Regions from separate parts of the Klebsiella sp. KE9456 genome, predicted to be linked through region 2. Evidence: predicted binding sites of a transcription regulator. Region 2 holds the regulator's gene; each other region holds the start of a gene.
What was found. The regulator LexA, encoded in region 2, represses DNA repair genes until DNA is damaged. The targets are predictions, from matches to a motif close to TNCTGTATGTACATACAGNA.

Region 1 (11,310 bases), on a different contig from region 2:
TCGGCGACAACTGTTCGCGGGAGATAAATTTGCTTAAATTCACCGTATTATCCTGGGTCAGCAGCAAGATCATATTTTGGCAGGCGTGCAGAATCAGGGTGCGAATGGCGGCTTTATCCGGCGAAGGTTGCGCGAGAAGTTCCTCTGCCGACTGGCGATGAGGGCGGAAATTTCGCTCAATAAAATCGGCAATCCACTGGGCGCAGGCGAGGTAGAGATCGTCCTTGGAACCAAAATAGTAGGTGATCGCGGCGATATTTTGCCCGGCCAGGGCGGCGATATCGCGGGTTGTGGCATGCAGGCCGTATTCGCCGAACTGGGCAAGCGCGGCTGCGATAAGCTGGCTCTTCGCCTGTTCGCCTTTACTGGTTATGGTGGTCGAAGTCATTGTGCTGAAAAAAAATTAATCAATCGATTGATTAAGAATATGACCAATCCGTAACCTTGTCCAGCCTCTGCCCGACTGAATTCGTCGCAGAACAGACGAGCATTATTTTGCAGATAAAAGCCAGTGGGATATTTTATGCGGTCCGTCACAAATTCTGCTAGAATGCGCCCCTTCATGGCATTGTGGTTTTTGCCATCTCTTTCGCAATAATCTCCCTGAAAACTACGCCTGTGACGGGCCGGGGCGGTTCGGAGTTGTTATGTCTTTTGATTCCCTTGGCCTGAATCCTGAAATCCTGCGCGCAGTCGCTGAACAGGGCTACGTTGAGCCAACCCCCATTCAGCAGCAGGCGATTCCTGCGGTATTACAGGGGCGCGATCTGATGGCCAGCGCCCAGACCGGCACCGGTAAAACGGCGGGCTTTACGCTGCCGCTGCTTCAGCATCTGATCCAGAAAGAACCGCATGCTAAAGGCCGCCGCCCGGTGCGCGCCCTGATTCTGACCCCAACACGTGAACTGGCGGCCCAGATTGGTGAGAACGTGCGGGATTACAGCAAATATCTCAACGTGCGTTCTCTGGTGGTTTTCGGCGGCGTCAGCATTAACCCGCAAATGATGAAGCTGCGCGGCGGCGTTGATATTCTGGTGGCGACGCCGGGTCGTCTGCTGGATCTTGAGCATCAAAATGCCGTCAATCTGGATAAGGTTGAAGTGCTGGTGCTGGATGAGGCTGACCGAATGCTGGATATGGGCTTTATCCACGATATTCGTCGCGTACTGGCGAAACTGCCGGCGAAACGCCAGAATCTGCTGTTCTCGGCAACTTTCTCCGACGACATTAAATCGCTGGCGGAGAAACTGCTGCATAACCCGCTGGAAATTGAAGTGGCTCGCCGCAACACCGCGTCCGAGCAGGTTAGTCAACGGGTGCATTTCGTCGATAAAAAGCGCAAGCGCGAGCTGCTGTCGCAGATGATAGGTGAAGGCAACTGGCAGCAGGTGCTGGTCTTTACCCGTACCAAGCACGGCGCGAACCATCTGGCGGAACAGCTTAATAAAGACGGTATTCGCAGCGCCGCTATTCACGGTAACAAGAGCCAGGGCGCGCGAACCCGCGCCCTGGCTGACTTTAAATCCGGCGGCATTCGCGTGCTGGTGGCGACCGATATCGCCGCGCGTGGCCTGGATATTGAAGAACTCCCGCACGTCGTGAACTACGAGCTGCCAAACGTTCCGGAAGATTATGTACACCGTATCGGGCGTACCGGTCGCGCTGCGGCAACCGGCGAAGCGCTGTCGCTGGTCTGCGTAGATGAACATAAACTGCTGCGGGATATCGAACGTTTGCTGAAAAAAGAGATCCCGCGCATCGCCCTTGCTGGCTATGAGCCGGACCCGTCGATCAAGGCTGAGCCGATTCAGAACGGTCGCCAGCAGCGCGGCGGCGGTCGCGGAGGTCAAGGGCGTGGTGGTCAGGGGCGCCTTCAGCAGTCCGCGCCGCGCCGGAACGATGGCGAAGCGCCGAAAGCGCGAACCCAGGATGGTAAACCGCCGCGCCGCCGCCGCCCGCGCAAACCTGGCGCTGCTGAGTAGCGATATTAGCGCATTCCTGTGGCTATCGCGGCGGTTCCGCGGTCAGCGTTACAGGTTTGATTATCCGGGCAAGGGATCTTGCCCGGAACGTTCTGTTCTTCTCGCATGTCTACGCTCGATCGTAATTCCAGTTTCCTCAGAAAGACATTCCTTCCGTTAGCGAAAAAATGGCACAATAGTGGCTGTTTATACAGTATTCGGGTTTTCTCATGGCTTTGACCACTGCGCTAAAAGCGCAAATTGCCGCCTGGTATAAGGCGCTTCAGGAACAGATTCCGGACTTTATCCCCCGTCCGCCGCAGCGGCAGATGATCGCCGATGTGGCGAAGACGCTTGCCGGGGAAGAGGGGCGGCACCTGGCGATTGAAGCGCCGACCGGCGTCGGCAAAACCTTGTCATACCTGATTCCCGGCATCGCCATTGCCCGTGAAGATCAAAAAACGCTGGTGGTCAGCACCGCCAACGTTGCGCTACAGGATCAAATCTACAGTAAAGATCTGCCGCTGCTGCGCAAAATTATCCCCGACCTGCGCTTTACCGCCGCTTTTGGCCGCGGCCGCTATGTCTGCCCGCGTAATCTGGCCGCGCTGGCCAGCAGTGAGCCGACGCAGCAGGATCTGCTCGCCTTTCTGGATGACGAACTGACCCCCAATAACCAGGCGGAACAGCAGCTGTGCGCGACCCTGAAAACCGATCTCGATAGCTATAAATGGGACGGCCTGCGCGATCATAGCGATAAAAATATTGATGATTCTTTATGGAGCCGTCTGAGCACCGATAAAGCCAGTTGCCTGAACCGTAACTGCTACTATTACCGGGAATGCCCGTTCTTCGTCGCCCGGCGGGAAATTCAGGAGGCGGAAGTGGTGGTGGCGAACCACGCGCTGGTGATGGCGGCGATGGAGAGTGAAGCGGTGCTGCCGGAGCCGAAGCATTTACTGCTGGTGCTTGATGAAGGCCATCATTTGCCGGACGTCGCCCGCGACGCGCTGGAGATGAGCGCGGAAATTACCGCGCCGTGGTATCGCCTGCAACTGGATCTGTTTACTAAGCTGGTCGCCACCTGCATGGAACAGTTTCGCCCTAAAACCACGCCGCCGCTGGCGAATCCAGAACGTCTGAACGCACATTGCGAAGAGTTGTTTGAGCATATCTCCTCCCTGAATAATATTCTTAATCTGTATATGCCTGCCGGGCAGGCGGCAGAACACCGCTTCCCGATGGGGGAACTGCCTCAGGAAGTGATGGAGATTTGCCAGCGGTTGGCCAAATTGACAGAAATGCTGCGTGGCCTGGCGGAACTGTTCCTCAACGATCTTGCGGATAAAACCGGCAGCCATGACGTGGTGCGCCTGCACCGGGTTCTGTTACAGATGAATCGCGCGTTGGGGATGCTGGAAAGCCAAAGCAAACTGTGGCGGCTGGCATCGCTGGCACACTCTTCCGGCGCGCCGGTGACCAAATGGGCCACCCGCGATCTGCGAGACGGGCAGATACATCTGTGGTTCCACTGCGTGGGGATCCGCGTCAGCGATCAGCTGGAAAAGCTGCTCTGGCGCAGCGTGCCGCATATCGTCGTGACTTCAGCCACGCTACGTTCGCTGAATAGCTTTTCTCGTCTGCAGGAGATGAGCGGGCTCAAAGAGCAGGCCGGGGACCGTTTTGTGGCGCTGGATTCGCCTTTTAACCACGTCGAACAGGGCAAAATCGTCATCCCTAAAATGCATTACGAGCCGCTTATTGAGCATGAAGAGCAGCATATTGCGGAGATGGCGGCTTATTTTCGGCAGCAGGTCGAGAGCAGAAAGCATCTCGGTATGCTGGTGCTATTTGCCAGCGGGAGAGCGATGCAACGATTTCTCGAACAGGTGACTGACCTGCGCCTGCTGCTGCTGGTTCAGGGCGATAAGCCGCGCTACCGGCTGGTCGAACTGCACCGTAAGCGTGTTGCTGCGGGGGAGCGCAGCATACTGGTTGGCCTGCAATCCTTTGCCGAAGGTCTGGATTTAAAAGGCGAGCTGTTAAGTCAGGTGCATATCCATAAAATCGCTTTTCCGCCGATAGACAGCCCGGTGGTGATAACCGAAGGCGAATGGCTTAAAAGCCTCAACCGCTATCCGTTCGACGTCCAGAGTCTCCCCAGCGCATCGTTCAATCTTATTCAGCAGGTTGGTCGCCTGATCCGTAGCCATAGCTGCTGGGGTGAAGTGGTGATTTATGACAAACGTCTGCTGAGCAAAAACTACGGTAAGCGTTTATTGAATGCATTACCTGTATTTCCGATAGAGCAGCCTGACGTCCCTGAAGTTATAGTAAAAACTAAAGCAAAACAGACGCGTCGCAAACGACGTTAACCATGCAATGTCGACGATGTGAGACGTTCAGAGGAACCTGCAATGGACTACAGCAAAATCATTAAAGAAGTCGGCCGCGGAAAAAACCATGCCCGCGACCTGGATGCGGAAACGGCCCGTGCGCTCTACTCGCGGATGCTGAACGGCGAGGTACCTGATCTTGAACTGGGCGGCATTCTTATTGCCCTGCGCATCAAGGGCGAAGGCGAAGCGGAGATGAAGGGTTTCTATGAAGCGATGCAGGCTCATACCATTAAACTGACGCCACCGGTCTCAAGGCCAATGCCGGTTGTGATCCCCAGCTACAACGGCGCGCGCAAACAGGCAAACCTGACGCCTCTGCTTGCGGTTATGCTGCACAAGCTTGGTTTTCCGGTCATTGTTCATGGTGTGAGTCACGATCCAACCCGGGTGCTGACGGAAACTATTTTCGAGCTGATGGGGATGCCAGCGACGCGTCATGCGGGTCAGGCTCAGGCGCGGTTAGATAGCCATCAGCCGGTTTATATGCCGATAAGCGCATTTTGCCCGCCGCTGGAAAAACAACTGGCGATGCGCTGGCGGATGGGGGTGCGCAACAGCGCGCACACGCTGGCCAAGCTGGCAACGCCGTTTGCGGAAGATGCGGCATTGCGTTTGTCGAGCGTTTCGCATCCGGAATACGTCGGGCGGGTGGCGCAATTTTTTGCGGAAATCGGCGGGCGGGCATTGCTGTTGCACGGTACTGAAGGCGAAGTTTACGCCAATCCGCAGCGCTGTCCACAGATTAGCCTGATTTCAGCCGCCGCGACGCGGGTTGTCAATGAGCGCCAGGATAGTGCCACAGCGCAGGCTGTTTTGCTGCCGGAATCAAAAGATCCTGAAGTGACCGCGCGCTGGATTGAGCGTTGCCTTGCGGGTAGCGAGCCGCTACCGCAGTCGCTGAAAATTCAGCTGGCCTGTTGTCTGTTAGCAACCGGAGAAGCGGTGTCGCTGGAACAGGGGCTGGAGAAGGTAGCAGAGATCGTATAGCCGTATTTAGCCGATAAAAAAAAGCCCGTCCACTGGCGTGGGCGGGCAAAACAAGGGTAATAAAGGATCTTTCGGGGTTAAAACAGTGGCATTACAGGGTCTTACTACAATGATTTCAGACGATTATTTGTAGATAACCGCGGTACCGCTAACTTTGTTATTGGTGTTAGCGGAGGTGATGCTGTAAGCGGTCGCGCCAGCGGCATCCGCTTTCGCAGCCAGTTTGGCTTCAAGTCCATCCAGCGTCGTTGCTCTTTCAGCAGAGACAACACCGATTTTGGTCATGCTTGCTGCCTGAGCCGATGTGACTGGCTGGGCGGCAAACGCGCCGAAGGAGAGTGCGGAAAGGGCGATAGCAGCGGCAGTATATTTGATGGTTTTCATAGTTAATCTCTCGCAGGTTGTTCTGTTCAGGGGACGATGTTCCGTCGATGTGATAAGTATCACGACTTTTGGCGAGAGATAAAATCGAAGGAAATTAACAGTCTTCATCGAATTTTTTGAATGAATAATAATTTATTGAATATTAATAAATTATTTTAATCCCCGAAAGCAAAACACGCGGTGGCGAAGTAAGGGCGGCGATAAGGGCACATTTTGCCACTCTGATCGCGGAAAAACGTGCTCGAAAAGATAATGGGATATGCGGTAATGAACGGTAAATATCGGTCAGCGAAGCTGGCTGTCTTTAGATCCACGGCGATTATATCCTGAAAATGTATTTTTATGTAAATCTTTATTCTGCTGGCATTGAAGACAGTATTTAACCCCGGCTACCGCTCGTCGACGCGCTTCCGGGATCGGTTTGCCACATTCTTCACAAAATTTGTTGCTTTTACCCGACGGCAGCGCATTTCTCGCCCGTGCAACCGCATCATCAACCGTGCTGTCAATTTGCTGCTGTACGGCGTCATCATTCGCCCAGCCTGATGCCATGATGGTTCACCCCGCTATTTTTGTTTTTCATCTCATTTGTGCAGGTTATATGGCAAAACCGCAGCGGCATTTTGGTCCCGATGTGGCGAGCCCTGGCCATAAGCGGAATCATCGTGACTCGCTTATTCGCAACCTGAACGCTGTTCAGTATAGAGAATATGGGGCGAAAAATGGCTCAGGCAAGGCTCAGATCTCTGACCATTCGCGGAGCAGATTATGGTACAGGTTTAAAAGGGACAGCACTTCCTCGCTTTCGCCGTGGCGGCTTTTGAGTTTCTGGATATTGCCATCCAGCTCAAACAGCATGCTGCGGCGTTTATCGTCGCGGATCATTGACTGGATCCATAAAAATGAGGCGACCCTGGCGCCCGATGTGACCGGGGTGACGCAATGCAGGCTGCTTGAGGGATAGAGCACCAGGTCTCCGGCCGGGAGCTTAACCGAGTGCTGGCCGTAGGTGTCGTTAACGACCAGTTCACCGCCTTCGTAACTATCGGGGGCGCATAAAAAGAGCGTGGCGGAAAGATCGGTACGCATCCAGCCGCCCTGAGCCTGACTGCGTACCGCGCCGTCAACGTGGAAACCGTATGTTTCACTCTGCTGGTAGCGGTTGAACAGCGGGCTGGAAATCGACTTCGGCAGCGCGGTCGCGAAAAACAGCGAGCTGCGATTCAGCGCCGCCAGCACTTTACCCTGAAGTTCATTGTACAGGCTGCTGCGGGTATCCACCTGCTGGTTGTTTTTGACCTGGGCCCCCTGATCGCCGGTGGTGACGCGTCCGTCAACCCACTCCGCCTGCTGGAGCCGGGTGGCAAAGTAGTCGACTTCCTCAGGGCTGAGAATGGCGGGAATATGGTACATCATGGTTTTGTCTCCTGAGAAAACGGGGCGTTAGCGCCCCGTTGTAGATCAGAAATGCATATTGGCGGTGAGCAGGAAGGTCCGCGGTTCGCCCGGATGATAACGATAGCCGCTTTTGTTGATAGAGGCGACATAGTCGGTATCAAACAGGTTGTAGACGTTCAGCTGCAGGTCGAGATTACGGTTAATGCGATAGCCGACTTTAGCGTCAGCCACCCAGTAGCCTTCGGTATAAGATGGCGTACCGACCGCGCCGTCTTTGCCGCGGTGCATGCTGCCGACGTAACGTGCGCCAGCGCCCACTGAGATCGCATCGGTGGCCTGATACTGGCTCCAGACGGTAAACGCGTGTTCTGGGGTATACGGCAGCGAGCTGGTGCCATCCTGGGCGGTATTCGCGCCTTCGCGGATACTGGCGTGCTGCAGCGTATATCCGCCGATAACCTGCCAGTCAGGCGTGATATTACCGGCCAGAGAAATCTCGTAACCCTGAACGCGCTTCTTACCATACTGTGACCAGGTGCCATCGTCGTTCGCTTCCACCTCGTTCTCAATATCGGTGCGGAACAGGGCGGCGCTCAGCAGCAGGCGTTTGTCCATCAGTTGCCATTTGGTGCCCACTTCGCTGGTTTTCGCTTTTTGCGGTTTAAAGTCAGGGTTGTTGGCGCTGTTGCTGCTTGCTGACAGGGTGAAGTTGCTGCCTCCCGGCGGTTGTTGGGAAACGGCGTAGTTCACGTAGATATTGCCGTTCTCGGTCAGGTGGTACAGCGCCCCGGCTTTCCAGTTCACCAGGTTACCGCTGGTGGAAGTATCGATGGTGGTGACGGGGGTATTCTTCGCCACGCCAGCCGGACAGGCGACAGCGCTGCGTCCACTGCCGCCGCATGCGGTTGCGCTGTTGTATTTAGTCTGATAGCTATCCAGACGAATTCCGCCGTTAAGCTCGAAGTCCTGAGTAATCTGCAGGGTATCGAAAGCATAGATGCCGAAGGTATCCGTCTGCCCGTTAGCGTTGGCCCCGTTGCGGTTCAGGCCGCCGACCGAGATATCGCTATTTGGATGATAAATATTGACCGCCGGGGCCGTGATCGAATTAACCCCATAGTTGGTCTGCGTTTCGCGGGTGAATTCCACCCCGGTGCTGATGTCGTGACCAACAGGTCCGGTATAGAACTTCGAGGTCAGGTTAGTCTGGTTGGTGATGATTTTGTTGCTGGTGTCTTTGGTGTTTGCCAGCCGTGACCAGGTCCAGTCGCCGACGTCGTCGGAGCTATTTGTGGAAATATTTGACGCCCCGCCCATTACCGCCGTCATCAGATAATCCTGTTTCACGCGTGACCAGCGGGTGGTGTTACGAATCGTGGTCGTGTCGTTGAAATCGTGCTCAAAACGCATGGTCACGGTGTCAGTCGTAGAATCATCGTAATCGGAATTGGTGCCGTAGAAGTTGCTGGTGGCGACCTTGCCGGAGTGATTAAGCGCTGAAGTTTTGGCATCAGGCGCGGAATAGCCCGGCAGACCGATGGTCGGAATACCGCCATCTGGCGTGTTGTGCTGAGTCACATGCAGGTAGTTAAGATAAAGGCGATTCTCGGTGCCGAGACCAAAAGCCGCCGACGGCGCTACGCCGTAACGCTCATTTTTCACCTTGTCACGGCCCGCATCATGGGTTTTCTCGCCCATCAGATTCAGGCGAACGGCGCTGGTGTCGCCAATCGCCTGGTTGATATCCAGCGTACCGCGGCGGAACCAGGCGCTGCCGATACTGGCGGAAGCGTCGATACCGGAGTCAAGGCGCGGCTGTTTGCTGATCATATTGATCGAGCCGCTCGGCGCGCTACGCCCATAGTCGGAGCCTGACGGTCCTTTAATGACCTCAACCTGCTCGGTGTTAAAGGTATCGCGACTGACGCTGGCGATATCGCGGATGCCATCGAGATAAATGCTGTTGGATGTATCTACCCCGCGCATATAGACGGCGTCGCCGGTTGTTGAGCTGCCATTTTCACCCGCAAAGAACGCACCCACACCGGGAACGTTTTTCAGCGCATCGGTGAGGTTGGTGACGCCCTGATCTTTCATCACCTGTTCGGGGACGATGGTCACAGTTCGCGTGGTGTCGGCGAGCGGGCGAGAAAACTTAGGATCGGCGGATTGAGTCGGTGCATACAACGATGGAGACTGCGCTTCGACCACCAGCGTTTCGCCGGTATTTTTCTCTGTGCTGTCTGCGGCAAGCAGATGACCCGTTGGAGAGAGGCTCAGACACAAGCCGGTGAAGATAGTCAGCGAGTTGAAGCTACTGAACGGTAAATTGTTATTTTTTTCCATATCAATAAATGACTTATCGTTTTAATTAGGCCAAAACGACCGTAGACGAAGTGAGTTTTCGTCCCGACCACTGCAGGTGATTTTTAACAATAGCAATGCTTTTGATATTGATTGTGATAATCATTATTAAACACCGCGCGATCTTTTATCACTCATTTATAAAAAAATAAATACATTTATTTACATTCACTGCATTTTTTCTACATAAACAGCAGACGACCCCGCGAGGGGAGAGAAGTGGAATGTATTGGGGTCGGTACGTGGTTGTCCCGACCTTGATGTGAAAGAGATGACCGGGCAGGGAAAGCGTTTAGCGGGTGTCGGGACGAACAAGGTCAAAACGTAAACTTTCATCAATGCCGTAATAGGCGCTGGGGCCGCCGGCACGCAGAATTGGCTGGGCTTTGGCGGTCTGGTAAATCCCTTCCTCCAGCAGCGATTCGTCAATATGGACTGCAACCACTTCGCCCAGCACCAGCCAGCTTTCAATCGACACGCCTGCTGCGGTGGTTAACTGGATGCATTGAGAAAGACGACACTCGAAGTTCACCGGGCTTTCGCCAACGCGCGGGGCGTTGATAATACGGCTGGGGGCGGGGGTCAGCCCGGCACGGACAAATTCATCCTCATCACGCGGTATGCTGGCGGACGTTTCGTTCATGGCGACCGCCAGAGGGCGAGTTGCCAGGTTCCAGACGAATTCTTTGGTCTCGATGATATTCTGCACGCTATCTTTCCAGCCGCAGCTGGCAAAACCAATGATCGGCGGCCGATAGTTAAAGCAGTTGAAAAAGCTGTAGGGCGCCAGATTACGTTGGCCGTAGCTATCAAGCGAGGCTATCCATCCGATGGGCCGGGGGCCAATGATAGCGTTAAGCGGGTCGTGCGGCAGACCATGCCCGTGCGAAGGTTGATAGAAGTACATACGCCACCTGCAACAAAAAAGTAGATATCCAGACTCACTTATTTACCGCGTCGCCGTCAACGGGTATCTTACGCGGCTGTCCAAAGGAGATTGCCATGAAAGCCCAGAAACCGGGGTTACATCCGCGTAACCGTCATCACCAACGCTACGATCTGCCCGCGCTGTGCCAGGCTTACCCTGAGCTACAGCGCTTTATCATCCTTAATCCTCTGGGAGAGCAGACCATCGACTTTGCCAGTCCGCTGGCGGTAAAGGCGCTGAATAAAGCGCTGCTGGCGCACTTTTACGCGGTGAAATACTGGGATATCCCCGACGGCTTTCTCTGCCCGCCGGTGCCGGGCAGGGCGGACTACATTCATCATCTTGCCGATCTGCTGGCGCTGGATAGCGCAGCGATCCCAGCGAATGCCAGCATTCTTGATATCGGCGTTGGCGCAAACTGCATCTACCCGTTGATTGGCGCGCACGAATACGGCTGGCGTTTTACCGGTAGCGAAGTGAATGCTGAAGCTTTCGCCAGCGCGCAGGCTATCGTTAACGGTAATCCTGGGCTGACTCGCCAGATTCGCCTGCGTCGCCAAAAAGATGAAAAAGCGATTCTGACGGGGATTATCCATAAAAACGAACGCTACGATGCAACTTTGTGTAACCCGCCATTTCATGATTCTGCTGCCAGCGCGCAGGCGGGCGGCGAGCGTAAACGCCGCAATCTGGGCCTGGGCGCAGATGGCGCGATGAACTTTGGCGGCCAGCAGCAGGAGCTGTGGTGCGAGGGGGGCGAGGTGGCCTTTATTAGCCAGATGATCCGGGAAAGCCAGCAGTTTGGCCGTCAGGTGAAGTGGTTTACTTCGCTGGTTTCCCGCGGCGATAATCTGCCGCCGCTCTACCGCACCCTGACTGAGGTCGGAGC
Region 2 (11,310 bases):
CGATGTTTGACCACGCCCACGGACCGTTGATGGTCATCGCGGTTTCGCCTTTATTGAATGCCGCTTCCGCGATGGAATAATCGGTGTCGGCGTTCATGTGTTTGTTTTTGATCAGGTCGACCAGGAAGGTCAGGCCCGCTTTCGCGCCAGCGCTGTCCACGCCAACGTCCTTCACGTCATATTTGCCGTTTTCAAATTTGAATGCGTAGCCGCCGTCGGCAGCAATCAGCGGCCAGGTGAAGTACGGTTCCTGCAGGTTGAACATCAGCGCGCTCTTACCTTTCGCCTTCAACGTTTTATCCAGCGCTGGAATTTCTTCCCAGGTTTTCGGCGGATTCGGCACCAGATCTTTGTTATAAATCAGCGACAGCGCTTCTACGGCGACCGGATACGCGATCAGTTTGCCGTTATAGCGAACCGCATCCCAGGTGAACGGATAGAGTTTGTCCTGGAAGGCTTTATCCGGGGTGATTTCCGCCAGCAGTCCGGACTGCGCATAGCCGCCGAAACGGTCGTGGGCCCAGAAGATGATGTCCGGACCGTCGCCAGTCGCGGCAACCTGCGGGAATTTCTCTTCCAGCTTGTCCGGATGTTCTACGGAAACGTGAATACCGGTATCTTTTTCAAACTTTTTACCCACTTCAGCGAGGCCGTTGTAGCCTTTGTCGCCGTTAATCCAGATAACCAGCTTACCTTCTTCAATTTTTGCGAGGGCAGAGGCGGAAAACATCATCGTGGTCAATGCAGACAGCGCGAGGATGCGAGCGCCAGTTTTGATTTTCATATACCCGTCCTATTTGGTGATGTGCTCGTGGATACACTTAAGTGGCTTGACGATAATGAGTGTCCTTTTTTAACAACCTCTTTCCATCCTCCCCATCTCTACGCCCCTTCCTTCGTTTATGTGATCTCCATTACAGAAATGCCATTTATGCGCTCTGGAGCACATAAAAATGCTGCTCATTTTGTCGTCCATATCACGAAATGAACCGCATCCCGTTCTCCCAACCAGCGAGATGGCATCTCTCATCCTCCCGCCTCCTCCCCCATAAAAAAGCCGGGGGTGGAGGATTTGCCGGATTCACGAATGCCGCATAGTCAGCCCATCTTGAATGTGTCGTTAAGTGACAGGTTGTAACGAAGGGAGAAGGGCATGGCGAGCGTACAACTGCGGAATGTAACGAAAGCCTGGGGCGAGGTGGTGGTCTCGAAAGACATTAACCTTGAGATCCAGGATGGGGAATTCGTCGTGTTTGTTGGCCCATCGGGCTGCGGTAAATCCACTCTGCTGCGTATGATTGCCGGGCTGGAAACGGTGACCAGCGGCGATCTGCTGATTGGCGATACCCGCATGAATGATGTCCCGCCCGCCGAACGTGGTATCGGGATGGTGTTCCAGTCCTATGCGCTTTATCCCCACCTTTCCGTCGCGGAAAACATGTCTTTTGGCCTGAAGCTGGCCGGCGCGAAAAAAGAACTTATTAACCAACGTGTTACTCAGGTGGCGGAAGTCCTGCAACTGGCCCATCTGCTGGATCGCAAACCGAAAGCCCTTTCCGGCGGTCAGCGGCAGCGTGTGGCGATTGGTCGTACCCTGGTTGCCGAACCACGGGTTTTCCTGCTGGATGAACCGCTTTCTAACCTCGATGCCGCGCTGCGCGTGCAGATGCGTATTGAGATTTCCCGGCTGCATAAGCGCCTCGGGCGCACGATGATTTACGTCACCCACGACCAGGTCGAAGCGATGACCCTTGCCGACAAGATTGTGGTGCTGGATGCCGGTCGCGTCGCGCAGGTCGGCAAGCCTCTTGAACTCTATCACTATCCGGCGGATCGCTTTGTCGCCGGTTTTATTGGCTCGCCAAAGATGAACTTTCTGCCGGTTAAAGTCACCGCCACCGCCATTGAGCAGGTGCAGGTGGAACTGCCTAACCGTCAGCAAATCTGGTTGCCGGTGGACGGCGCCCGCGTTCAGGTCGGCGCCAATATGTCCTTAGGTATTCGCCCGGAACATCTGCTGCCCTGCGATATCGCCGATGTCACCCTCGAAGGCGAGGTTCAGGTGGTCGAGCAGCTTGGTCACGAAACGCAAATTCATATCCAGATCCCATCCATCCGTCAAAACCTGGTGTACCGCCAGAACGACGTGGTGCTGGTAGAAGAGGGAGCCACATTCGCCATCGGTTTGCCGCCTGAGCGTTGCCATTTATTCCGTGAGGATGGCACCGCCTGTCGTCGGTTGCATAAAGAGCCGGGCGTGTAGGGCTTCTAATTAAAAAAAACGTGCACCCTAGCGCGCCGCTAAACCGGCGCAACAACAGGTGAAGCGTTCAAAGAAAAGCAATGATCTCAGGAGATAGAATGATGATGACTCTGCGCAAACTTCCACTGGCGGTCGCCGTTGCGGCAGGCGTTATGTCCGCCCAGGCGTTGGCCGTTGATTTCCACGGCTATGCGCGTTCCGGTATCGGCTGGACCGGCAGCGGCGGTTCACAGCAATGTTTCAAAGCCACGGGCGCTCAAAGTAAATACCGTCTCGGTAATGAATGTGAAACCTATGCTGAGCTGAAGCTGGGCCAGGAATTATGGAAAGAGGGTGACAAGAGTTTTTATTTCGATACTAACGTCGCTTATTCCGTAGACCAACAGGATGACTGGGAAAGCACCTCTCCGGCGTTCCGTGAAGCCAATATCCAGGGTAAAAACCTGATTGACTGGTTACCCGGTTCAACCCTGTGGGCCGGTAAGCGCTTCTACCAGCGGCATGACGTTCATATGATCGACTTCTACTACTGGGATATCTCTGGCCCGGGTGCCGGTCTGGAAAACGTCGACCTTGGCTTCGGTAAACTCTCTCTGGCGGCCACGCGTAACTCAGAAAGCGGCGGTTCGTATACTTTCTCCAGCGATGACACTAAGAAATACGCATCTAAAACCGCGAACGATGTTTTCGACGTGCGACTGGCAGGTCTGGAAACTAACCCGGGTGGTGTTCTGGAATTAGGTGTCGATTACGGTCGCGCCAACCCGCAGGATGACTATCATCTGGCCGATGGCGCGTCGAAAGATGGCTGGATGTTCACCGGTGAACATACGCAGTCTCTCTGGGGTGGCTTTAACAAGTTTGTGGTTCAGTATGCTACTGACTCGATGACTTCTTCGGGTAACGGTCACTCTCAGGGCACCAGTATTGATAACGATGGCAGCATGATCCGCGTTCTGGATCACGGTGCGATGGACTTCAATGACGACTGGGGCCTGATGTACGTTGCGATGTATCAGGACGTCGATCTGGACAGTAAAAATGGTTCGACCTGGTACACTGCGGGTATTCGTCCAATGTATAAATGGACGCCGATTATGAGCACCCAGCTGGAAATCGGTTACGACAACGTGAAATCCCAGCGAACCGGCGAACGCAACAACCAGTACAAAATTACCCTCGCTCAGCAATGGCAGGCAGGTAGCAGCGTCTGGTCCCGCCCGGCGATCCGTATTTTCGCCACCTATGCCAAATGGGATGAAAACTGGGGTAACAGCACAACCACAGGTCTGCAAACGAAAGATAGCAGCGGTAATGGTCTCCTGACCGACAGCCGTGGCAGCGATAGCGAAGTAACCTTCGGCGCGCAGATGGAAGTCTGGTGGTAATACCGTCGTAATCACGTAGTGACACGGAGGGGCTTACACCCCTCCTGATTATTCAGGATTAGCGCGCTATTGCCTGGCTACCGCTGATCCGATGCTATCCGAGGTGAAAACAATGAAAATGAAGAAAACGCTCGTCGCCCTGTGTTTATCCGCAGGAATGTTGGCCTGCGTGCCGGGGATGAGCCTTGCCGATGTCAACGTTGTCCCGCAAAACATCAGCGCCGCCCCGGCCATTCCCGGAACGGCTCTGCAGAAACTGGTCTGGACGCCAGTCGATCAATCTAAAACGCAATCCGTTGATTTGCTTACGGCAGGGCAACGGCTGGATGTCGCTGGTATCTCCGGCCCGGTTGCGGCCTGGAGCGTGCCGGCGAATATTGGCGAACTGACCCTGACGCTCAGTAGCGAAGTGAATAAGCAAAAACAGATTTTTGCGCCGAACGTGTTGATTTTAGATCAGAATATGACCCCGTCTGCGTTTTTCCCCAGCAGCTATTTTACCTATCAGCAGCCCGGCGTCATGGCAGCGGATCGGCTTGAGGGTGTGATGCGCCTGACGCCAGCATTGGGGCAGCAGAAGCTCTATGTGCTGGTCTTTACGACGGAAAAAGATTTGCAACAAACGACCACCCTGCTGGATCCGGCGAAAGCCTATGCCAAAGGCGCGGGCAATGCCATCCCGGATATTCCAGACCCGGTTGCGCGACACACCACCGAGGGTGTACTGAAGCTGAAAGTGAAAACCAGTAGCGGCTCCAGCGTGCTGGTCGGCCCGCTGTTTGGCTCTTCCGGACCTGGCCCTGTCACCGTAGGTAATACGGCGGCGCCAGCCTATAGCGCACCCGCCCCGGCTTCCGTTCCGGCAGCGAAAAGCGAACCGATGCTCGATGATACTGAAACCTATTTCAACAACGGCATTAAACAGGCGGTCGCGAAAGGTGATATCGATAAGGCCCTGAAATTGATGAACGAAGCTGAACGTCTCGGTTCGAAATCTGCTCGTTCCACCTTTATCAGCAGTGTAAAAGGCAAGGGGTGACCGTCTCCCCACAATGCTGATGTTTAGGCTCAGCCTTTCGGTGCGTCCATTGGGACGCACTTTTTTTATCGCGCGGCGGCGTCTGTTGCATGGCTGTTGCGTGGATGATCGGATATTGACGTTTGCCCGCCCTCAGTGTCTCATTCTGCGATACAATACTGTCATGTTATGTACCGGAGATTCAGGCATGCCACATCCTGCGCTTACGCAACTGCGTGCGCTGCGTTATTTTGCCACGATGCCCTCGTTGGATTCGCCTCTGCGCGACTGGTTATTGCTGGAAGACTCAATGACCAAACGCTTTGAGCAACAGGGGAAAAAAGTCAGCGTAATGATGGTTAACGAAGGTTATGTTGGCCGCGAAGCGCTGGCGGATGAAGCCTCTTTGTTGCCGGATGAACCGCGCTACTGGCTGCGGGAAATTATACTTTGCGCCAATGATACGCCCTGGCTGGCGGGCCGCACTCTCGTCCCTGAGTCGACGCTCAGCGGCCCCGAAATGGCGCTACAACAGTTGGGGCAAACGCCGCTGGGCCGTTATCTGTTTACGTCATCTACGCTAACCCGCGATTTTATTGAAATTGGTCGCCATGCTGGTCTTTGGGGGCGGCGTTCCCGTCTGCGGCTGAGCGGCAAACCGCTGTTGTTAACGGAACTGTTTTTGCCTGCATCACCGTTGTATTAAGAGGAAAAATAAAATGGAGTGGAGTCTGACGCAGAATAAGCTGTTGGCGTTTCACCGCTTGATGCGTACTGACAAACCGATCGGCGCGCTGCTGTTGCTGTGGCCGACGCTGTGGGCGCTATGGGTCGCGACGCCGGGAATGCCGCCGCTGTGGATCCTCGTGGTTTTTGTTGCGGGTGTCTGGCTGATGCGCGCCGCAGGTTGCGTGGTAAATGATTATGCCGACCGCAAGTTTGACGGCCACGTCAAGCGCACCGCTCACCGTCCGCTGCCGAGCGGGGATGTCACCGAGAAAGAGGCGCGTACGCTATTTATCGCGCTGGTGCTGGTCTCGTTTCTGCTGGTGCTGACCCTCAACACCATGACTATCCTGCTGTCGATTGCGGCGCTGGCATTAGCCTGGATCTATCCGTTTATGAAACGCTACACTCATCTGCCGCAGGTGGTGCTGGGCGCGGCGTTCGGCTGGTCGATTCCGATGGCATTCTCGGCGGTAACGGAATCGCTACCGCTGAGCTGCTGGCTGCTGTTTCTCGCCAATATTCTGTGGGCGGTGGCCTATGACACCCAGTATGCGATGGTCGATCGCGACGACGACGTAAAAATCGGTATTAAATCGACGGCGATTCTGTTCGGCGATAGCGATCGTTTAATTATTGGTATGTTACAGGTGGCGGTACTGGCGCTGATGGCGACGGTTGGCTGGCTGAACGGGCTGGGCTGGGAATATTACTGGTCGTTGTTTATCGCCGCGGCGCTGTTTGTCTGGCAGCAGAAGCTGATTTTCAGGCGCGAACGCGATGACTGTTTTAAAGCGTTTTTAAATAACAACTACGTTGGGATGGTGCTGTTTCTTGGCCTGGTGATGGGATATATGCGCTAGATTCGACGCTCTACCCGGCTTGCTGGCATCGTGCGCAAGCCGGGCGCTTTCTTCACGCGTTACGCTTCATCCTGGGTAACGCTTTCAATCGTTAAACGCACATCGGACGTAACCAGCGCAGCCAGCATACGGTAGATCTTCAGCGTCTCTTCCGGTTCCGCATCCCCGGTATCGCTGATATAGCCTTCGTCGCGCAGGGTCAGCACCAGCGTGCTAAATACCGCCTTATCGAAGAACTCCGGCGCATTGATGCCGTGCAGTACCGACAGACGTTGCGCGACGGTACGGCTCTCTTTCTCCAGCGAACTGCGGTTGATTGCCGGGTTGGCGCTCAGCAGCCAGAAGGTAATCGCGTAGCGCTGTAGCGTTTCGCGCGCGCCTGCGGCCAGCAGTTGTAGCGCGCGAGCATGAGAAGGGTTCACGCTTACATCATCGCCATTCACGACGATCAGACTCTGACGCTGCATTTCGGCAATCAGCGCATCGACAACGCCCGCCAGCTCGGCTATCTCCCAGCGCAGGAACAGCTCGGCCTTGAGGAACGGATAGAACATCTCGACGTGGCGCAATATTTCTGCGCGGGTAATATGACGATGCTGGGTGACGATGGCGGCTAACAGCGACGGCATAACCAGCATATGGGCGATATTGTTACGATAGTAGGTCATCAGTACCGCCTGTTCGCGCGGCAAAATGATGATATCGCCAATGGTGTCTTTCTCGACTTCAAACTTGTTCATTTGCAGCGCGTGGTCGATAAGAGCGCTGGCCGAGACCGCAGGCGTGGTCGCATCCGTTGAATAGGGCACATTGCGCAGCAGGGCAAGATAGCACTCCAGCTGTTCGGTTAACTGCTTGCGGGTCAGGGAACGCTGACGCGACGCGAGCAGCGCGGTGCAGCACAGGTTCATGGCGTTTGCCGCACCGGCATTGTTAATCCGCACCATCAGATCCGAAGCGATGTTATTCACCGTCGGTGTGAGCCACGATGGACGAACGGCTTCGATAGGATCGATAGACTCGCGCCATTCAGGTACATGCTGGTTCAGGTAGCTCATCAGCGGCAGCGGCTCGCCGAAGTTCACGTAACCCTGACCGAGATTACGCAGTTTGCTTAATCCGCGCAGCATCTGCGGCAGGTTTTCTTTCTCTTTCGTTGCGCCGCGCAGCTCTTTGGCGTAGGTCCCGACCTCCATCACATGTTCGTAGCCGATATAAATCGGCACCAGCGTGATAGGACGATTACCGCCACGCAGCATCGCCTGGATGGTCATCGACAGGGTGCCGGTTTTCGGATCCAGCAGACGACCGGTACGCGAACGACCGCCCTCCACGAAATATTCCACGGAATAGCCGCGGCTGAACAGCTCGCCCAGGTATTCGCGAAAGACGGTGGAGTAGAGCTTATTGCCCTTAAAGGTACGGCGAATAAAGAACGCGCCCAGGCGGCGGAAAATCGGGCCCGCAGGCCAGAAGTTCAGGTTGATGCCGGCGGCGATATGCGGCGGCACCAGCCCCTGGTGATACAGCACGTAGGAGAGCAGCAGATAGTCCATGTGGCTGCGGTGGCAGGGCACATAGACAATTTCATGCCCGTCGTGCGCCAGCTGACGAACGCGCTCGGCGTTATGGACGTTAATCCCTTGATAGAGACGGTTCCAGGTAAAGCCCAGAATACGGTCGGTCAGACGGATCATCTCGTAGGAGAAGTTGGCGGCAATCTCTTCCATCAGCGCGATGGCGTTTTGCTGCGCTTTTTCATGGGAGATTTTCTTGCTGCGTGCTTCATCTTCCACCGCGCGGGCAATGGCTTTTGACGCCAGCAGTTTATTGAACAGATCCTGACGGGCTGGCAGACGCGGCCCGACGGCTGCCAGACGCTGGCGGGCAAAGTGCATGCGCGCCACGCGGGCCAGTTTCTGAGCGATAATTTTGTCGGTGCCGTGCTCGTCCGCCATCTTACGTAGAGAGACCGAAGGCGAGAAACGCACAAAGCTGTCGCGTCCCAGCCAGGAGACGGCAAAGAATTTCTGCACGCCGTTGAGCATACGTAAAGGCGGGTTTTCTTCTCCCTTTTCGCGCCCCGGAGCACGACCGAACATCACTGAAACTGGCACCATCTGTACATCCAGATCGGGATGATTACGGTGCAGGTCCAGATAGTCATGGAACAGCTTGATGGACTCTTCCTTTGGCGTGTAATAGGTAAATACGCGCGGGCCGCCGTGGATAAATACATAGCGCGGAAGCAGAGAGCCATCGATTTCCAGCGGCTCCAGAGGATCGGGTAACTCATGTGCCAGACACTGAGCGCGTAGCGTCAGCAGGTCCGCCTTCGAATTGTAAGGCAGGACGTACATAATAGGGCGCGAGGTATCCAGGCCTAATTCCTCGGCAGGTTGCGCCGGAATAGACTTGCTTTTTACCAGCACCCTTAATGGTAAATTCAGTAATTTATAGTAAATTCGTTGCCAGCCAGACATAGACGATATGAAGCCCCTGGTTAATCATGCAAATGCGCGGCAAGAATAACAGAAAGTGCGCAAAATTTCCGGTGTAACGCGGCAAACGCGTACACTCATTGGCGTTATTTACATTAAAAGGTTCGTTTGATGGCCAATAATACCACCGGGTTAACCCGAATTATTAAAGCCGCAGGGTATTCCTGTAAAGGATTTCGCGCGGCGTGGATCAACGAGGCCGCATTTCGTCAGGAAGGTATCGCGGCCATTATTGCCGTGGCAATAGCCTGCTGGCTGGACGTCGATGCCGTCACCCGGGTTCTGCTGATTGGTTCGGTTCTGCTCGTGATGATAGTTGAAATTATCAATAGCGCCATTGAAGCCGTCGTCGACCGTATTGGTCCTGAGCGTCACGTCCTTTCGGGACGGGCGAAAGATCTGGGGTCCGCGGCGGTTCTGCTGGCGATTATTATCGCGCTGATGACCTGGGGAATGCTGTTGTGGGCGAACTATCGCTGACTCTTGCCGTATCGGTTCGCAAAATGGAAAGAAACTGCTGATTTTTGTGTGAAATATGGTTCCAAAATCACCGTTAGCTGTATATACTCACAGCATAACTGTATATACACCCAGGGGGCGGAATGAAAGCGTTAACGACCAGGCAGCAGGAGGTGTTTGATCTCATTCGGGATCATATCAGCCAGACGGGCATGCCGCCGACGCGTGCGGAGATTGCTCAGCGCTTGGGGTTTCGTTCCCCAAACGCGGCGGAAGAACACCTGAAGGCGCTGGCGCGTAAAGGCGCAATCGAGATCGTTTCTGGCGCTTCTCGCGGTATTCGCTTGCTGACGGAGGAAGAGAGCGGTCTGCCGCTAATTGGCCGCGTTGCCGCAGGTGAACCGCTGCTGGCGCAGCAGCATATTGAAGGCCACTATCAGGTGGATCCATCCATGTTTAAGCCGAGCGCCGATTTTCTGCTGCGCGTCAGCGGTATGTCAATGAAAGACATCGGGATTCTGGATGGCGATCTGCTGGCGGTGCATAAAACGCAGGATGTGCGCAACGGTCAGGTGGTTGTGGCGCGCATTGACGAAGAAGTCACCGTGAAGCGGCTGAAAAAGCAGGGCAACGTCGTTGAGCTGCTGCCTGAAAATAGCGAATTTTCCCCGATCGTGGTCGATCTGCGCGAACAAAGTTTTACCATTGAAGGCCTGGCTGTCGGCGTTATCCGCAACGGCAACTGGCAATAACCTCGCCATTCCGCAGCATTATCCGCTGATGCATGATGCTGCGTCGTTTACTTCCATTCAGGCTCCTCTTCCATGCTTTTTAACTCTGCTGACAGAGCCCTGTGGCGCTTAGCGTTACCGATGATCTTCTCCAATATCACCGTTCCGCTGTTGGGACTGGTGGATACCGCCGTTATTGGTCACCTCGACAGCCCAGTTTATCTGGCAGGCGTGGCGGTTGGCGCAACGGCCACCAGCTTCCTTTTTATGCTGCTTCTGTTTCTGCGCATGAGCACTACCGGACTGACGGCGCAGGCATTTGGCGCAAACGATTCGCAGCGGCTGGCGCGCGCGCTGGTGCAGCCGATTGTTCTGGCGCTGGCCGCCGGGGTAGCGATCGTCCTCTTCAGGGGGCCGTTAATCAATCTGGCGCTACATATTGTCGGCGGCAGTGAATCTGTGCTCGTACAGGCCCGGCACTTTCTTGAGATTCGTTGGCTAAGCGCGCCCGCCTCGCTGGCGAATCTGGTCCTGCTGGGCTGGCTGCTTGGTGTGCAGTATGCCCGGGCGCCGGTGATCCTGCTGGTGGTCGGCAATGTTCTTAACATTGCGCTCGATTTATGGTTGGTGATCGGCCTGCATATGAATGTTCAGGGAGCGGCGCTGGCGACGGTCACGGCAGAATACGCCACCTTCTTTATTGGACTGTTAATGGTGAGACGCGTGCTGGCGCTGCGTGGCGTTCCCCTGTCGATGTTGAAAAACGCCTGGCGTGGCGACATACGCCGTTTGCTGGCGTTAAATCGCGACATCATGCTGCGTTCGCTGCTGCTACAGCTTTGCTTCGGGGCGGTGACAGTATTCGGGGCCCGTCTCGGCGCCGATGTGGTGGCGGTCAATGCGGTACTGATGACTATGCTGACCTTTACCGCCTACGCACTGGATGGTTTCGCCTATGCCGTTGAAGCCCATTCCGGGCAGGCCTACGGCGCGCGCGATGACGGTCAACTGCTTGTCGTCTGGCGTGCGGCCTGTCGCCAGTCAGGGATGGTGGCGCTGGCGTTTACGCTGATTTACAGCCTTGCCGGTGAGCAGATCATCAGCGTGTTGACGTCTCTGCCTTCATTGCAGCAACTGGCCGACCGCTATCTCATCTGGCAGACGATACTGCCGGTGATTGGTGTCTGGTGCTATTTGCTGGACGGTATGTTTATCGGCGCGACGCGCGGGGCGGAGATGCGTAATAGTATGGTTGTGGCGGCGGCGGGATTTGCCCTGACGCTGTTAACGCTACCGGTTCTCGGGAATCACGGTTTGTGGCTGGCGCTGACGGTTTTTCTTGCCCTGCGCGGGGCGTCGCT
Region 3 (9,273 bases), on a different contig from region 2:
CGATAACGGCACTGAGTGGGTACATGAGCGTATTGAAAGGGATCTGGAGATGGTTCGTTCATCTCAGAGACAGAAATCTGATGCGGGAAAAGCCTCTGCAAGAGCCAGAAAAGTTAAAAAAACAGCAGAAGGGAAACGGAATGGCAACGACCGTTCAACGGGCGTTGATGAGCCGTTTGAACAGAATGATAACGGCAATCCAACTAATAAAGATCCAGATATAGATACAGATCTAAAAGAAAACCCCTCTCTACGCGGGCGTGAAACTCCAGCGATTCAGGAACCGCAATACCTGGCTGGACTTGATATTCCGATCGGTAAATTCACGATGCACGACATGTGGCTACCGTCACAGGACTGGCCGCAGCTGGCTGCTACCTGGGGAATAGCGCTTCCTGAACCGGCATACCTGCCGACAGAGCTGGCTGAGTTTACCGCGTACTGGAAATCCGAAGGGAAGGTATTCACACAAGTCCAGTGGGAACAGAAATTTGCCCGCAGCGTGATAAACGCCAGAGCTAAATCCAAATCACAACCAGCAACCGGAGGTAACGGCAATGCAGGAATTCAACCAGTTAACACCGCATCCCGGGCAGTTCAGGAGATTCAGGCAGCCAGAGAACGCTGGGAGCAGAAACACGGACTTACTGGCGGCGGATACGGCATGGAGGCTCTGGACTGTCATGGGGGAGATTTTTTCGAACCGCTGGACCCAGAAGAACGGGGCGGCGCCATCGGATATGTGGATAGCTCAGATCGGTTCGATGACTGAGGCCCAAATCACTCTGGTTTGCCGCAAGTGCATGGAACGCTGCGCGATGGGGAATACCTGGCCACCAGATCTTGCTGAGTTTGTTTCTCTGGTATCCGAGAGCGGTGCAAATCCCTTTGGACTCACTGCTGATGCCGTAATGGCAGAGTACAAGCGCTGGCGAAACGAATCGTACCGTTATGCCGACAGCACTGAATACGAATGGCCAGATGAGGTGTTGTATCACATTTGTATTGAAATGCGCCGTAGCGGGATCGAACGCCAGATGACAGAGCGGGAGCTGAGACGACTGGCTGAAAAATTACTGACGAAATGGACGAAGCATGTCAGTAACGGATTTACGGTCCCGCCAATACGCAAACAGCTTGAGGCACCGCGGCATCCTCCGGGACCCACGCCAGCACAGATTTTGATGGAAGAGTACAAACGCCGCAAAGCGGCAGGTTTAACCAAGTAAGCGAGTTTTGACCATGACCAAAAAAACCAAAGAACGAGTTACCCAGGCACAGATGGTAATCGTCATCGTGCACAGAACGCCGGGCTGCGTACTACAGGATATCTGCGATGTGCTGGATTTACCCTCCAGCTCTGCGGGAAATCACCTTCGCCGACTGTATGCTGCTGGCAAGTTGCGCCGCTGGCACAACGGAGTTCAGTATGTTTATCGCGTTACTGCCGGCGTGGATATTCCGGACGTTAAATTGCCCGAACCGGCTATCAGAGCTACGCCGGAGAAAACGCAGAAAGTAAAAGATGCCATCGTCCAGGCTCGCCAGCTCGAAGAAAGGGGGCTCTACCGCCGGGCGGCTACGGCTTACACTGCCATTTTGGGAATGGCCAGTAACGCCAACGAAATGTGGAACATCGCCCGCCAGCGTAGCCGCTGTCTCCGCAATGCTGCGAGGTGCTGACCATGGCTAACAAATCACGTGAGCAGCAGCAGGGGTGCATTCAGAAAATTGTTGATCTTACATGGAAGAAAGGGCGCCTGACGGTGAAAGAAGCTTGTGCCGAATTACGCATGTGCCGGGATACCGCAGGTCGATATTTCCAGGCTGCAGTCAGAACCGGGAAGGTCATTCGCTACGGGCGTCTTGGATTGTTCCGCGATCAGCGGGCGACCATTGATTTTGACCTTCAGAGATTTAGTCATCGGAAAACCGCAGGAGCTGCCAAATGAGTAAATCCCTAAATGCACGCTGTATCCGTCGCTGGGAAGTGGAGTTTAAACCTCTCTGTGATTCAAAGGTAAACCCGTATTGGCGCAAGCGTGACCTCCGCGGGTATATCCGTGAAGCGGCGCTAACTACCGCTGATAGCATGGTTGAGAGCATGGCCTACAACAACGCAATGCATGATTTTTTCGCTGATGTAGGTGATAGGCATGACTGGTCGCCAGAGTTCTCAGCATGGTACGACGGGCGCCGGGAGCATTATCTCAAAGAAGCTCGCGACTACCTGAATGAAGAAACCACCATCGACGAGATCGACGAAGAGATTGAGAACGAGCTGGAGGCCTGGAATGACTGATATCACCGAACTGGCGCAGCTGCGTGCTGAGCTTTCAAATCCGGCAATTGGCAGTAAAGACCATCTGCGAAAACTCGCGTTATCGCTGGTAGAGGCGCTGGAGCTTAAGGAAGAGCAGCGCGCTAACTGGTTCCAGATGGCGCAAAAATTAGGGGAAGACTTGGATGCGGCTGAAAAGCGCAACGCCGAGCTGGAGCGCGAACATGAGAATCTTCGCCCGGTCGGTGTGATGAGTGAGAAAGCGTATCACCGCCTTGAAAACAGAGAATCACGCTTTATTGCACTCTGGCCCCGCCCGGAGATCTATTTACCGCGCAAGCGCCCCGAGGATGGAGTAATCGTCTATGCACGCACGACGGTTGCCGCTGCCGCCAAGGAGGCTGATTAGATGGATAAGACTAATCCAACGTCATGCCCACACTGTGGAGGTGATAACGGATTCCACACGAAAGAAATTGTGGATTTCAAACAGTTTTATTCCTGGGATGGTTCATTTCTTGAGGGGCAGCATACCAATGGCATTCGCGGCGGGAAAGCATTCTACTGCTGCGACTGTGGTCGGAATATTACTCCGCACATCATTAAGCCGGAGGAGAAGTAGTGGATACGTCACTGGAATATGCCTGCAAACGCATTCAGGAATTGGAAAGCCTTTTGCTGGTGGACGTGCGTGGAACAGTATAGTCTGCCGAAGTAAGTATGGTCTTCACAAAAGACGAAAACGCCGGGGAACTCCCGGCATAGTAGCTCTTAGTTCAAATGACTGAGTAGTTATAATTTAGGCTATGAGTGATCTTCTTTCCTCTACCTGGGAACATAAGTTGTTTAAACATTCCAATAACTGGGCATGATTATTCGCGCTGTCATATTCTAGAATATCAATGTTATTAGTGTTCTTGAATGCAGAGAGTATGGATGCATGCGAACCTTTAGGCATTGTGGCATAATGAGGATTTGAGCTTGGATAAGTAATGATGTTGTTTTCTAAGATTAATTGTATTTCCGGGTCATTAATACTATACCCTATAAATAAAATAGTATGCGTTAGAAATATACTTTCTAATGCATCAAAAAAACCTTTGTGGTCACTTCGGGCATTAAAGAAATCAGACTTGGTCAGTATTGTTCTCTCCGGTTCACTTGTGCAACCGTGTGCTTTAATTATCAACCTTGTTGGGGAGCGCATACGTGCTATTAATCCACCATCGTAGTAGCGTAATATAGCATAGCCGTCCCTTCCTTCGCCTTGTCTACAATGATTTTCATATAAGCAATCAAAGTTTGTTGTAATCACAACCTTTTGGTCTAATATCTCAACAGCTTTATGAATATCAGTTGCTTCATATCCGGAAAATGTTTGGCTAATGCATCTATTGTACTCTGCGGTTGATAAACATGTTTTTCTAATTATCTCAGCGCAATCCAAGTAATTTTCTTTACTTAGCAAAGTTTCAGCATTATTCTTGGAACCCTGGGGATCATTCGGGCATTTATCTAAAAGAATTTTAAGCAAGCCAGCCCAAGTTGGAGGGCGCACTAACTCTTCACCGACTTGTTTAGTTGCGGGTGCTGATGCTCCAGAGCCTAGAAATATTACGCATCTGCGGGCAGCTAGTTCATCTATTAAGGAATCTGGCCAATGTATCATAATCTAACCCTTAAATTGCATCCCAAGATTTCTAAGTAAATTTTCAGCAATTGGCCTAATCTTATTAGAAAATTCTCTGACTGCTGAAAATTGTGAACCTACTAATCCATCAGTGCTTGTGAGCGCATGAATTGGAACCGATTGTTTTTGCGCTAATGGAACAAGGCTATATAAATGTTGAATATCTCCAAGTTTAGAGTTTTGTGGTGTTTGGAGTAAATTGTCGCAATAAAAATCTTTTAAAGAATTTCTAATTTCATTATCGACATTGCCAATAATTGCTTCATAAGCCTTTGTAGCTCTTCGTTCTTTACCATATGACTTGGTTATGTATAGTTGAACTGTATATCCAATGAAACCTTTTTTAATTCTTGGGGCATCTAATACAGAAAATCTGTTCTGCAGATCCTCTTTTTCTTCAGGAGCGAGCGCAGACCAAGAATGGTTATAATCATCAATCCAATTATTTAACCATGAGGCTATGTTTTTTACGCCAATTATACTAAATACATCAGAACCGAGAGGGGTTAAGAAATGCTGACAACCCATTAAAACCGATCTATTGATAGAACCTAAGCTGGGTCCTAAATCAAACATAACTAAATCATACTTATCTTCTAGGTGGTTACAAAGCAGTGTATTCCAATTTGTTTGTCTAAAACCTTGCCTGTCTCTAGCTCTAAGCTGTCCCCAAGCCGTGCCAAGTCTGTCTTCGATTATAGCGAAATAAGGATGTCCAGGTAGCAAATCAACGCCAAATCTATTTTCACTTGATTTGAGGAACGTTAAATTTGTATTTATTGTGGAATCACCATCTTCAATAGGTTGAAGAACATCTTTGATAGTGCTAATTTTATTATTTTGAGAAATATATAATTCTGCTGATTGCTCTACACCCATGATAAGTTGAGTAGAGTTACATTGTGGATCGCAATCAACCACTAGCACTCGTTTTTTAAAGTTCATAGCTATAAAAGAGGCTAAATTGCAAGTCAAGGTAGTCTTGCCCACTCCTCCTTTATTGTTAAACATAGCCACTGATTTCAAGAGATTCTCCTTATTTATACTCAAATATCAAAAGAGATTCAGCAACACTTCCTTTGCAATTTTTTCTTGCACGCCTGGCTTCTGGTATCTCGCTTGATATTCTGTCAGTTAATTCGTAGTCAGGCCAATTATTATTGATTAAATCAACAACAATATCGTCGAGTCTTTTTTTAGTGGTGTTTGTTGTTGTTCCGACAAAAATTGCCAATTTCCCGCCGTGACGTAAATTTTTTCGCCATGAATTGAGACATATACTAAATTGCTCGACAAATCGAGTAGCGCTTGGTGATATGGTTTTATTAAGGGTAGACCATTCCTCAATACCCATGAGATAAAGTCTTAATCTATTATCACGAGCATAATCAAGTTGCCCCATATATGGTGGGCTGGTAATTATAGCATCGATTTTGCGATCTAAATTCAATGTCGAAGCATCTTGCTGATATACGTTTCGAGTCAATGAGGGATCGACTGAGGGTAGTGAGTTATACACTCTTAAAATTTTCTTTTCGAGTCGAGGACGTACTGCTCTGTATTCGTAAAGCTCTGGGAACTCACTCGGAGGGAATTTTTTTGTTCTGAGATAAGGCACAGTATGGCTTGATGGATAAGAAAGAAAGCCCGGACGTTGATGGTGAGCTATGGAAAGCAGGCAGGCAAGTGCAAATTCATCGTTATTTGCTTTTAAAACTTTAACCCAAGCCAACAACTCAATTAATGTTTCGGGGTTATAAAAATCCTTTACCCAACAAGGAATTGTTTCAAGATTGAACGTTAATTTTATCTCATCTACAGAAGCAGAATATTTATTTAGAAGTTTATTAACCGCTTCAACACCGTTATGTTCATACGGATTTAGCTTGGCGCGTGATACTAGACAGGCGTAAGGATTTAGATCAGTACCAATAGTGTGCCGGCCTTTGAGCCAACCTTCAAGGAGTACAGTACCTGACCCACAGAATGGGTCATACACCAAATCACCAGGCTTGGATACGGTCTCGATGGCCCAGCCAGCGATTTCGGGTCGCATCTTCCCAATGTACGGGGCTACAGTGTGTAGACGCTCTGTTTTAATTGGGATATCTGCTGATGTCATTTTAGTCTCGAATATAATTAATCTAAGCAAATGGAACAAAATCCACGATAGGTATCATACATGGGATTTGTGTGCCCATAAAGTTCATCGACGTGTGATTTGCATATTGTTTGTGCAAGCAAAAGCTGTAGAACATGTCTGCTGCTTAGTCGCTTGTTTGTTAAGTGGGGTTGTAATTTTTTGACAAAAATCATTGTTGCTTACTCTTTACGCTGACGTTGTGCCTGATTCTCCTGAGCGGGTGAGACCAGCTAGGGCTAAACTACAGACTCTTTGTCAAGAGACATTAGCCAAGAAAATTTTATTAAATCCATTTGATTCAAGTTGTTATGCCGTGTTTTTTTTTAATTCCCTTGACTGAAAATTAACAATTTACGCTCTTAAGCGATTGAATATTCATCCATATAGATGTACTGTATATTCATACAGTGTATTGATGGAGGCTAACGATGAAAGTTGAAATCGCAATCGACCGCAAAAAGCCATTGCCTGACGGTGCAGTTCCGGCCTTAGAAAAGGAGCTACTGCGGAGGCTGAACCAGAATTTTAACAGCTGCCGTTTGATCATTCGCCGAACTGGCACTGATGGTTTGAGTTTGTTTGGTGGGATGGATGGGGATAAAAAGCGGGTGGAGCAAATCCCTCAGGACACTTGGGAAAGTACTGACGACTGGTTCTTTTGAGTTGAGGTCCGATGACCGACCCGGTTATTTTTGAGGGATATGCTATGGACAGAAAACAAGAAATGCCGAACAACGGCTATGCGATAATCAGATGTGACGATGGAGTGATTGTTGCCCGTCTGACATCATTTCCTTTGTGCGAGCGTGCTCTGATGTATCGTCGTGGCGATACTATTTCGTTCATGCCTCTAAAGCCAGATGAGATCGTGGGGACTCTCTCGCTATTTTCACAGATGATTGAAAAATCGAGGTCCGGTAGTGGTTACCAGGTCCCTCCTGGTTCTGTTACACTCCCGACATAGGCCTGAACAACCTATACCTGCTGCGTCGCGGAGAGAAACCATGACGCAAACCCCCGAAGTATCAAAATCCCATCAGACTGGTGCTCCTTCATCGAGCGCCGGTTTAATTTCGTCTTCAAAACTAACTTTTCGCCAGCAGGAAGTATTCGATCTGCTGGTGACCTACATCAATCAGCATGGCTACCCACCGACGCTATCTGAACTGGCCGATATGCTCGGCGTTAGCTCGTCTAATGCTGTTCTGTTGCATTTGCGTGCGTTAGAGAAAAAAAAATACATAAAAATATCTCGCCGTGTCTCCCGCGGAATTTCTATCGTCGGGCGAAAGGAGCCCATGCTCGCCGTGCAGCTGCTGCAGGAAATGATCGCTGACGAACCTGGTGCGCGTGAAAGAGCGATTGAGTTTTTGCGACTATTCGGTGAGCAGCCATGAAGAAAAGTTGGTTTCTCTATGAACAACTTTCAGAGTCTCAGGCTCTGGAGCTGGCGGAACGCTACCGGAAAAAGAATTGTCCGGTTGAGAAAAGCCTGTCGAGCGACTTTGTCTACTGGGAACTCCGTGTGCTGTTGCCGGAATCCAGCAAGCCACCGCGCGTTAACAGAACCTATACACAAAAAATGTGGAGGGACTGATGCGCGCATTACTAAATGTTGATGTTGCCCGGCACTTGGGAATTGTGTTGCTTAAACCCGGTAGAGAGTTGATGTCTTTATTCAGCGGTGGGCGCGTGCTGGTGGAGACTCTGCCAGAAAAAATGAAGGCTCTCCCAAGCGGGCGCATTCCTGACGCCGGGCAACCTTTACGAGATGATCCCGACATTCGCCCATTCTTTATGAAAGAGCGGGTAGTGAGGGCAGCAGGTGGTGTGAATAGTCTCGAATCCTGGTTGCTTAAGAGGGTCAAGCATTGCCAGTGGCCACATTCCGATTATCACCATTCAGAGCTGGTAACATTCCGCCATTCAACAGGGGCAATCGTCGCATGCTGGCATTGTGATAACGAGCTGAAGCACCAGACCGATCAAATCCTTGATAGCCTGGTCGGTATCAATAACGCGGATCTGATAATTGATGCTGCCCGTATCGCACTGGGATTTGATGCTGAACGTTCCCTGTCACTTGCTGAATTGTGCTGGTGGGCTGTCAGCGTTGGAATAGGGGACGAAATCACAGAAGAGATGGCGCGCCGTTCTCTTCGGCTTAAAGAAGAGGTTTTCCAGTCAGTCTACAAAGAAAGCGAAATCTTCCCATCGGTACCGGCCACCAGCATTCTTTCCCCGCTTGTCTCTAAGGTTGCCAGGCATACTGAACTACCAGCCCCGATAAAACCAGAAGTGCCAGTGGTTGTTGATCCCGTTGCACCAGCCACTTTATTCACCAGACCTAAGCGGATCCGCTGGGTATCAGATGGCTTTATTTCCTGGGTAAAGACTCAGCCATGTATGTGCTGCGGTCAGGCGGCCGACGATGCGCATCACCTTATCGGATGGGGGCAGGGCGGCGTTGGTACCAAGGCACACGATATTTTTACGATCCCCCTTTGCCGCAAGCATCACCGGACGCTTCATCACGATCCAGTTGCTTTCGAGCGTGAGTACGGCACTCAGCCGGAATTTATTATTAAATTGCTGGACCGGGCCTATGCGCTCGGCGTTCTGGCGTAAGGAGAAGAGCATGATGACACCACGTCAACGCCGGCTGCAGCGCGCTGGATTAGAAACAGTGGCCGCAGCGCCTCGCAAAAGCTGGTTGGGCCGGTTTACGCCCCTGAATGGTATTCAGTCTGCCTGGATTAAATCGCTACTTACAATATGGGGAGAGAACATGCGCGGGGGAACAGCTCCCCGCAATCCCACAGGCCACTCCTGCTGGCGAGGTTTGAAAGGGGACCGCTGGTCAGATAAAGCGCTGGAGCGATTGACCGCAGCGATAGAACAGGCGAGGGAGGAGGGATATCGAGGCCAGCAAGCCTTAAACCGAGCACATGTGATTTTATGGCCTCAGCCTGTCATCGGCCTGATAGATTCCGCTATTCATGATGATGATGCTGAATTCGTAGAACGTTGTGTTCTCGACGCATTTGAAGCGGGGGATCCGGTTTATTTGGTAGGAGTTAGTTATTACACCACACGCAAAAAAATCTCTGACATAACCCGGGAATTACAGCTGGTGGCCCCGTGGCTAACAGATGGTGA

Region 1: dinG (ATP-dependent DNA helicase DinG) is a predicted target of LexA. The motif match lies at 2,159-2,178, and genes of this name have one in related genera.
Region 3: ABK821_RS16200 (DinI-like family protein) is a predicted target of LexA. The motif match lies at 6,505-6,524, and genes of this name have one in related genera.

What each region holds. Positions count from the first base shown of each region.
Region 1 is NZ_JBDYQK010000005.1:48,840-60,149, reverse strand. Features, by position in the region: gene cecR (transcriptional regulator CecR) at 1-388, opposite strand, end outside; gene rhlE (ATP-dependent RNA helicase RhlE) at 648-1,982, shown strand; gene dinG (ATP-dependent DNA helicase DinG) at 2,192-4,336, shown strand; gene ybiB (DNA-binding protein YbiB) at 4,379-5,347, shown strand; gene ybiJ (DUF1471 family protein YbiJ) at 5,471-5,731, opposite strand; gene ABK821_RS06575 (DksA/TraR family C4-type zinc finger protein) at 6,017-6,283, opposite strand; gene ybiX (PKHD-type hydroxylase YbiX) at 6,470-7,147, opposite strand; gene ABK821_RS06565 (catecholate siderophore receptor Fiu) at 7,193-9,475, opposite strand; gene ABK821_RS06560 (flavin reductase family protein) at 9,786-10,400, opposite strand; gene rlmF (23S rRNA (adenine(1618)-N(6))-methyltransferase RlmF) at 10,496-11,310, shown strand, end outside.
Region 2 is NZ_JBDYQK010000025.1:31,897-43,206, forward strand. Features, by position in the region: gene malE (maltose/maltodextrin ABC transporter substrate-binding protein MalE) at 1-784, opposite strand, end outside; gene malK (maltose/maltodextrin ABC transporter ATP-binding protein MalK) at 1,154-2,263, shown strand; gene ABK821_RS21245 (maltoporin) at 2,362-3,651, shown strand; gene malM (maltose operon protein MalM) at 3,764-4,690, shown strand; gene ubiC (chorismate lyase) at 4,878-5,375, shown strand; gene ubiA (4-hydroxybenzoate octaprenyltransferase) at 5,389-6,258, shown strand; gene plsB (glycerol-3-phosphate 1-O-acyltransferase PlsB) at 6,318-8,741, opposite strand; gene ABK821_RS21270 (diacylglycerol kinase) at 8,871-9,239, shown strand; gene lexA (transcriptional repressor LexA) at 9,362-9,970, shown strand; gene dinF (MATE family efflux transporter DinF) at 10,043-11,310, shown strand, end outside.
Region 3 is NZ_JBDYQK010000015.1:68,329-77,601, forward strand. Features, by position in the region: gene ABK821_RS16150 (DUF1376 domain-containing protein) at 1-772, shown strand, start outside; gene ABK821_RS16155 (replication protein P) at 684-1,229, shown strand; gene ABK821_RS16160 (PerC family transcriptional regulator) at 1,243-1,683, shown strand; gene ABK821_RS16165 (DUF977 family protein) at 1,686-1,952, shown strand; gene ABK821_RS16170 (hypothetical protein) at 1,949-2,302, shown strand; gene ABK821_RS16175 (hypothetical protein) at 2,295-2,690, shown strand; gene ABK821_RS16180 (hypothetical protein) at 2,691-2,903, shown strand; gene ABK821_RS16185 (SIR2 family protein) at 3,081-3,950, opposite strand; gene ABK821_RS16190 (ParA family protein) at 3,954-4,988, opposite strand; gene ABK821_RS16195 (DNA methyltransferase) at 5,008-6,093, opposite strand; gene ABK821_RS16200 (DinI-like family protein) at 6,543-6,776, shown strand; gene ABK821_RS16205 (DNA-binding protein) at 7,119-7,511, shown strand; gene ABK821_RS16210 (hypothetical protein) at 7,508-7,711, shown strand; gene ABK821_RS16215 (DUF968 domain-containing protein) at 7,711-8,742, shown strand; gene ABK821_RS16220 (hypothetical protein) at 8,756-9,273, shown strand, end outside.